Regions from separate parts of the Paenibacillus sp. Dod16 genome, predicted to be linked through region 2. Evidence: a T-box and tRNA genes for the amino acid it is inferred to sense, from the RefSeq annotation. Region 2 holds a T-box; the other holds one or more tRNA genes.
What was found. A T-box is a leader RNA that pairs with one kind of tRNA and senses whether it is charged. The one in region 2 lies ahead of ACPV3A_RS34510 (arginine--tRNA ligase), so its partner is inferred to be a tRNA-Arg.
Positions count from the first base shown of each region.

Region 1: it has a tRNA-Arg gene. The T-box ahead of ACPV3A_RS34510 (arginine--tRNA ligase) is inferred to sense a tRNA for this amino acid. The anticodon was not compared.

Region 1 is NZ_JBNDYG010000023.1:26,214-29,577, forward strand. It holds gene clpP (ATP-dependent Clp endopeptidase proteolytic subunit ClpP) at 552-1,148, opposite strand; tRNA gene ACPV3A_RS17270 (tRNA-Arg) at 1,311-1,385, opposite strand; gene ACPV3A_RS17275 (sugar-binding transcriptional regulator) at 1,646-2,689, shown strand; gene gap (type I glyceraldehyde-3-phosphate dehydrogenase) at 2,790-3,364, shown strand, end outside.
Region 2 is NZ_JBNDYG010000069.1:60,143-63,506, reverse strand. It holds gene ACPV3A_RS34510 (arginine--tRNA ligase) at 1-1,550, opposite strand, end outside; T-box leader at 1,614-1,838, opposite strand; gene ACPV3A_RS34505 (methyltransferase domain-containing protein) at 1,894-2,661, opposite strand; gene ACPV3A_RS34500 (EamA family transporter) at 2,806-3,234, opposite strand; gene ACPV3A_RS34495 (acetyltransferase) at 3,342-3,364, shown strand, end outside.

The DNA.
Region 1 (3,364 bases), on a different contig from region 2:
TCTAGAAACATGATGTTGTCCTGATGTAACACTGTACTGGAACGAGTTACGAAAATCCCTTGATCATGGAACGTGGAGAGTGTATTCTCCTTTCCTGCGGTCAGGGGGTTTTTCGTTTACCTAGAGGCTTGCCTGGATGATAACTTGCATGTCTTGTACATCTTGCACACTGCTTCTGCTCACTGTGCACGCGTGGTCGGTGGCAAGCAAGTCGTTCGTTGAAATGGCCACCCTGCACGGGTCTTCTTTTATTTTCCCTCCCCTCAAGTTTAGGCAGGCCTTTTAGGAGGGGGATGCTCTTGAGCTAGTCTTTAAGTTTTTATAGATAAGGTCAGGTCGTACCAAAGTGAGAGTATCCTCGGAGGAGCATAGCGTTCGCCTTTGAACTCGGGAAACCTCAGTTAACCATATTCATTCCAGTTTCCCGAGTTCAACAGCGACCGGAGGGGATACTCTCACTACCCTAAATCAAAGTTTTCTAAGAATTCCACTTCGGAGGATAAGAAAGGGCAGGCACCGGATAACGGCGCCTGCCCTTTACTTCATTTCTTTTATAAGCCTTGCGGTGGTGTATTCTCTAATACTTGATCAATCAGACCGTATTCTTTGGCTTCGTCAGCCGTCATGAAGTAGTCACGATCAGTATCCTTCTCAATGCGCTCCAACGGTTGGCCAGTGCGATCGGACAGGATGCGGTTCAGCTTGTCGCGCATTTTGAGGATGCGGCGAGCACGGATCTCAATATCCGTGGCTTGACCTTGTGCGCCGCCGAGCGGCTGGTGAATCATGATCTCGCTGTTAGGCAGACCGTAACGTTTGCCTTTAGCGCCAGCGTTGAGCAGGAATGCGCCCATGGAAGCAGCCATGCCGACACAGATCGTCGAAACGTCCGGCTTAATGAACTGCATCGTATCGAATATCGCCATACCTGCGGTAATGGAACCGCCAGGACTGTTGATGTAAAGATGAATATCCTTCTCAGGATCCTCAGCCGACAAGAACAGCATTTGGGCAATGATGGAATTGGCGACCACGTCATTTACGTCGGAGCCGAGGAAGATAATGCGGTCTTTCAGCAATCTGGAATAGATGTCGTACGCCCGCTCACCGCGGTTGCTTTGTTCAACGACCATAGGTATAAAACTCACGTGGAAAACCTCCTCTTAAGTACCTCATATAAATACTGTTACCGTATTACCCACATGATAAACAATTTAAATCAAAAAGTCAAAGATAGTCAAACTATTGGGTAAAAAAAAGAGCCGTCATGGGCGCTTTAGGGTAATCAGTATAGAGAATAAAAGTTATAATGGCGCGCCCGCGAGGAATCGAACCTCGATCTCAGGCTCCGGAGGCCTACGTCATATCCATTGGACCACGGGCGCAAAAAAAATTAGCAACGAAGTTGATTATACCGCATCTATTTAAAAAATACAATAGCAGACAAAACTTTGTTCCTATTATATAGACGAGCCAGTACTTGGCCATAATGTATAAGAATGCCCGGGGCAGAGAAATATACTTTCGGACACTTGCAACCGGCATAATTATTGGTTAGAATAAAGGTGGGACTTAAAAAGTTTAACTGGGACATTTTACGACCAGGTAGAGGAGAGCCGAGACGAAGTTTGCAGGAGTGGAATGCATGCGTAACCTATTAGAAATACAAGAGCAGCTTCTGCCGGATCTGATGGACACTCTTAAACGAAGGTATACCATCCTTCATCAGATCAAGTTGTCCGGAATTGTTGGCCGAAGAACATTGGCTTCATCACTCTCGATGACCGAGCGTGTTCTCAGAGCAGAGACTGATCTTCTGAAAGCGCAGGGGCTGATCGAGATTGAAACGCTTGGCATGCGCATCAGCAGCTCAGGGATATGCTTGCTGGAGGAGCTGGAGCCGGTCATGAATGAGTTGTTCGGACTGGTTGAACTGGAAGAGAAGATTCGTCAGGCTTACGGGCTTCGTAAAGTGGTCATTATTCCCGGTGACAGCGAGTCATCTCCGGAAGTCAAACGTGAGCTTGGCCGGGCCGGAGCAAGAACGCTGCTAAGCTTTGTCCAAGATGGAGATACGATTGCCGTAACCGGCGGCTCCACGCTCGCCGAAGTGGCCGAGCAGATGTCCTCTTTGCCAGGCGGCGAACCGCTGACAAGCACTTGGTTTGTGCCGGCGCGGGGCGGTCTTGGGGAGAGCATGGAGATTCAAGCGAACACCATTGCTTCCAAGATGGCAAAGCGCGTTGGGGCTGAGTACCGATTGCTTCACGTACCGGATCTGCTAAGCGAGGATGCCTATCAGTCACTGGTGCAGGATCAGCATATCCAGGAGATCGTGGATGTGATCAGGCGCTGCCGAGTCATTATTCACGGCATCGGAGATGCCATGGAGATGGCAAGAAGGCGCAAGCTGGATGAAAACTCTATTCAGAACTTGCAGGCAGATGGCGCGATTGCGGAATCCTTCGGCTACTACTTCAGTGAAGATGGTGAAGTTGTCCACAAAATGCTTACTCTCGGGCTGCGGCTTGAGGATATTATGCGGACAGAGACGATCATCGGCATTGCTGGGGGTCAAGGCAAGGGCAAGGCGATTCATGCGATGCTGAAATTCGGACATGAGGATATTCTCGTTACTGATGAAGCCGCGGCACTGGAAGTCGAGAAGGAGATTGACGCCGGGATTTGAACCCACGAGCGTACACACCGATTTTTCCTTATTGTTGTCTTGATTGGCTTAACGGCCAATCTTGAATATATAAATTTTACAAATATGGAGGGAACTACTCATGGTTAAAGTAGGTATTAACGGTTTTGGACGTATTGGACGTAACGTGTTCCGCGCTGCGCTGAACAACAGCGAAGTTGAAATCGTGGCAATCAACGATTTGACGGACGTAAGCACGCTGGCACACCTTTTGAAATATGACACAACTCACGGAAGACTTAATGCAACAGTTGAAGCTAAAGAAGGCGCACTCGTTGTAAACGGCCGTGAAGTGAAAGTATTCGCTGAGCGTAACCCTGAAGCATTGCCTTGGGCTGAGCACGGCGTTGAAATCGTTGTAGAATCCACTGGTATTTTCACAGCGAAAGACAAAGCTTCCGCTCACTTGAAAGGCGGCGCTAAGAAAGTTATCATCTCCGCTCCAGCAACTGACGAAGATATCACGATCGTTATGGGCGTTAACGAAGACAAATACGATGCAGCTAACCATACTGTAATCTCCAATGCTTCTTGTACAACAAACTGCTTGGCTCCTTTTGCTAAAGTTCTTGACGAGAAATTCGGTATCGTTAAGGGTATGATGACTACGGTTCACTCCTACACGAATGACCAGCAAGTGCTTGATCTTCCGCACAA
Region 2 (3,364 bases):
GCTTTATTGAGCACGCTGAGTGCACGCGCGTAGGAATAGAGCAGGTATACCCCCGTATTGCCTGATATTTCAGTGGCCTGCTTCAGATCGAACACCACCTCGGTTTGCAGTGCAAAGCGAAGCAGATAGTAACGGATGGAGGCGGCTGCGATCGTATGACTGGACAAGCCGTTTTTATCGGAACGGGTGTCTTCGATGACCTTGGCTACTTGATGGATAAGCTCGGTGATTTTAATTCCGATCCCCTGACGTCCGGACATCGCGTAGGATGCTTTCCCGTCGGAAGTATCGATGCCGAGATCCGAAGCGGCGGAAGGGCTTAACGAAACGACGCCGTAGCTGACATGACGGAGCTTGTCGGCCTCTTTATGGAATCCCAGGCTTTCCAGCGCCTGCTTCACCATCGCCTGCGGGTACTGCTGCCTGTAATCAATGACGTTGATGACCATGTCTGCTTTGCCGAAAGAGAGCTGCTCGCCATGAGTGCTCGTCGTCCAAACTTCGTTTGTGAATTTTTTATATACAAAATCGTTGGAGAGCACACCGTATTTCCACAGGTGATAGGCGATGTCTTTGGCGGTGTAAGTCAGGATGCCATTGGAGCGCACGAGCACTTTATCCATGCTGTGGTCTGACTCCGGATCGTCCACGGCTTCCGTTCCTGTTTGCTTGAGCACCCAGCAGCCTGCAAGTTTGCCCTCCGTTTCCTGATGGAAGAGCGGCGTGTTCTTCAACAGCTCGAAAGCGGACGCCCAGAACCCCTCTCTGACAATGCTGCTCTCCCACACAAGCAGATCATAGTCAATGCCGAACTGCTTCATTTCTTCAAGATGCTCTTTGACAATTCTCTCGGCAACGAGCAGTCCGATCCAGGACAGATTCTGGTTACCCTCTTCCAGTGCGTGCAGAACCTCGGTCCGATGCTGGACAAGACCGGGCTCCCTTTCGTAGGCCTTATTGGTGCTTGAATACACGTCCCAACAGTAATCGCCGAACCGGGCATGTTCCTTTGACAGCGGCGTGTGGAGCATCCCGACCACTGTATCTGCCAGTTGATTGCCAAGGTCGTCGATATAATTATGAACCTCCACCTCGTAACCAAGCTTCCTCATCAGCCTGACCAGCGTATCGCCGATACAGGAGTTTCTTAGATGGCCGATATGGGCGGATTTATTCGGATTGATGGAAGTATGCTCAATGACAATCTTCTCGTTCGTTGCCGGAGGTAATTCAAAGTGATGACCAGCCCAATATTCCCAATCGATACGCAGATTCATAAAACCTGGTGCAACAATCTCCGTGGCATAGACTAGCTGTTTATAAGTCGTATCCTGCTCAAGCTCGGCTTGAATCAGCTCGGCAATATGCAGCGGAGCCTTACGAAGCAGCTTCGCAAGCTGCATCGCAATGTTGGTGGCATAGTCCCCATGCTCCATGCTGGCAGGCTGCTCAATCCGGATTGGAGTAGAATCGGGCAGTTGGACGCCCATATCTTCACACACCTGGTTTACAGCTTGTTGAAGGCTCGAAGTAATCAAATGACTTAACACGTTAAATCCCCCTTTGAAAAATAAACAAAACATGTTAGAAAAATCAAAAAAGCCCTCATCTCCTAAAGAGACGAGGACTTGTGCTCGCGGTACCACTCTTGTTGTTAAACCACAAAGGGTTTAACCACCTTGATACGATAACGGTGTAAGCCGGGGCTTCCTACAATATTGCATTTCGGAAGACCATCTCCTGGGTCCGTTTCACCGCCGACTTTGTACCGGTTTCCACCCTCCCGGCTCGCTTGGACTAAAGTCAAGTGCAGTTACTCTCCCAATCAACGAAAATCACATGTACAAGTTTTTCATATTATTAACCATTCTATTTAGAAAATCAACCCTAAAATTATGAAACCTTCTCTGCAAAGACTCGCAGGCGCTTGTAATCTGCATAAAATGCATCTTCACGCCAGAGCGTCGCCCGGGCAGCTTGGCTGATACGGGCAATGGCTTCGTCCTTCTCTTCAGCCGAGAATCCAGCAAAGAAACGATCGCCAAAATGCAGCAGCCAATACTTCACGCCATCCTTGCCCTCAGGCAGCTTCGTGGGACGGTCGAAGTGATGGCCGATATGCACCCGGAACCCATGGGATTCAAGCAAGGTCGTATACTGGCCCAGGCTGGGAAAATACCACGGATTTCGGGTGTCGGCATCCATTCCATAATGGTCGGCGAACACCGTTTTCAAAGCTTGGTAAATTCCGTCGATGTTCCCCTTGCCTCCAAACTCCGCTACGAATCGGCCACCGGGCTTGAGTGCGCCATAGACGGAGCGTACCACACCACCAGCATCCTTCATCCAATGCAGGGCGGCATTGGAGAAGACGGCATCATACGGCGATTCGGTGTCGAAGTTCTCGCCGTCTCCGGCCAGAAATGTAAGCCCGGGATATTTGCTTTTGGCGCGCTCAATCATCTCGGCCGAATCATCCATGCCGGTTACATGTGCACCCGAAGCAGATATTTCATTTGCCAAATCGCCGGTTCCGCAGCCGAGATCAAGAATCCGCTCTCCGGGTTGAGGTGCAAGAAGCTCTACTACGCCTTTTCCATAAGCCGAGACAAACGATAACTGCCGATCATAATCGTGCGCTTTCCATACTTGCTCTGACATAACAACAACTCCCTCACCCATGAATTATCCTCATTGTGACATGTTTATCTTATAATTAGAAATATATAAATGTTATTATATTGATAGGTTTTAACAATAAATGAACGAACAAAAAGCCGCTGAGCAGCGGTTTTATGTAGAACCTTATTTAACGGCAACCAGAAGAGCGCCAACGGCAATGAGTGCAACGCCGGCTGCGTTAATCCAGGATATCTTTTCTCCAAGAAACACAAAGGCCAGAATGACCGCGATGACAACGCTCAATTTATCGATAGGTCCTACCTGCGATACTTTGCCGTATTTTAGTGCAAGAAAATAAAACAGCCAGGACAATGCCCCCGCAATGCCGCTGAGCACAATGAAGCTTAATGCTTTCTTCTGAACTAGAATGTCACCGAGTTCCGAGAATTTGCCCTGAACCCCCACGACTCCCAGCAGAAACAGGGCCATAATGACAGAGCGGATCGCCGTTGCCGAATTGGCATCGATGTTTTGCAGACCTATTTTTCCYAAAATGGCGACAAGAGCCGCCGTGACCGCCGACAGCAATGCATATATAAGCCATAACGGCATGTTGTTCTCTCCTTCATGACAAAGATAAAGTCTCTGATTAATGTACCGGATTCCACTATAATAGTATAGAACAATTTACACGATATCATGAATATCGATGAGATCGAATGATTTGGAAGGGACTGGATGA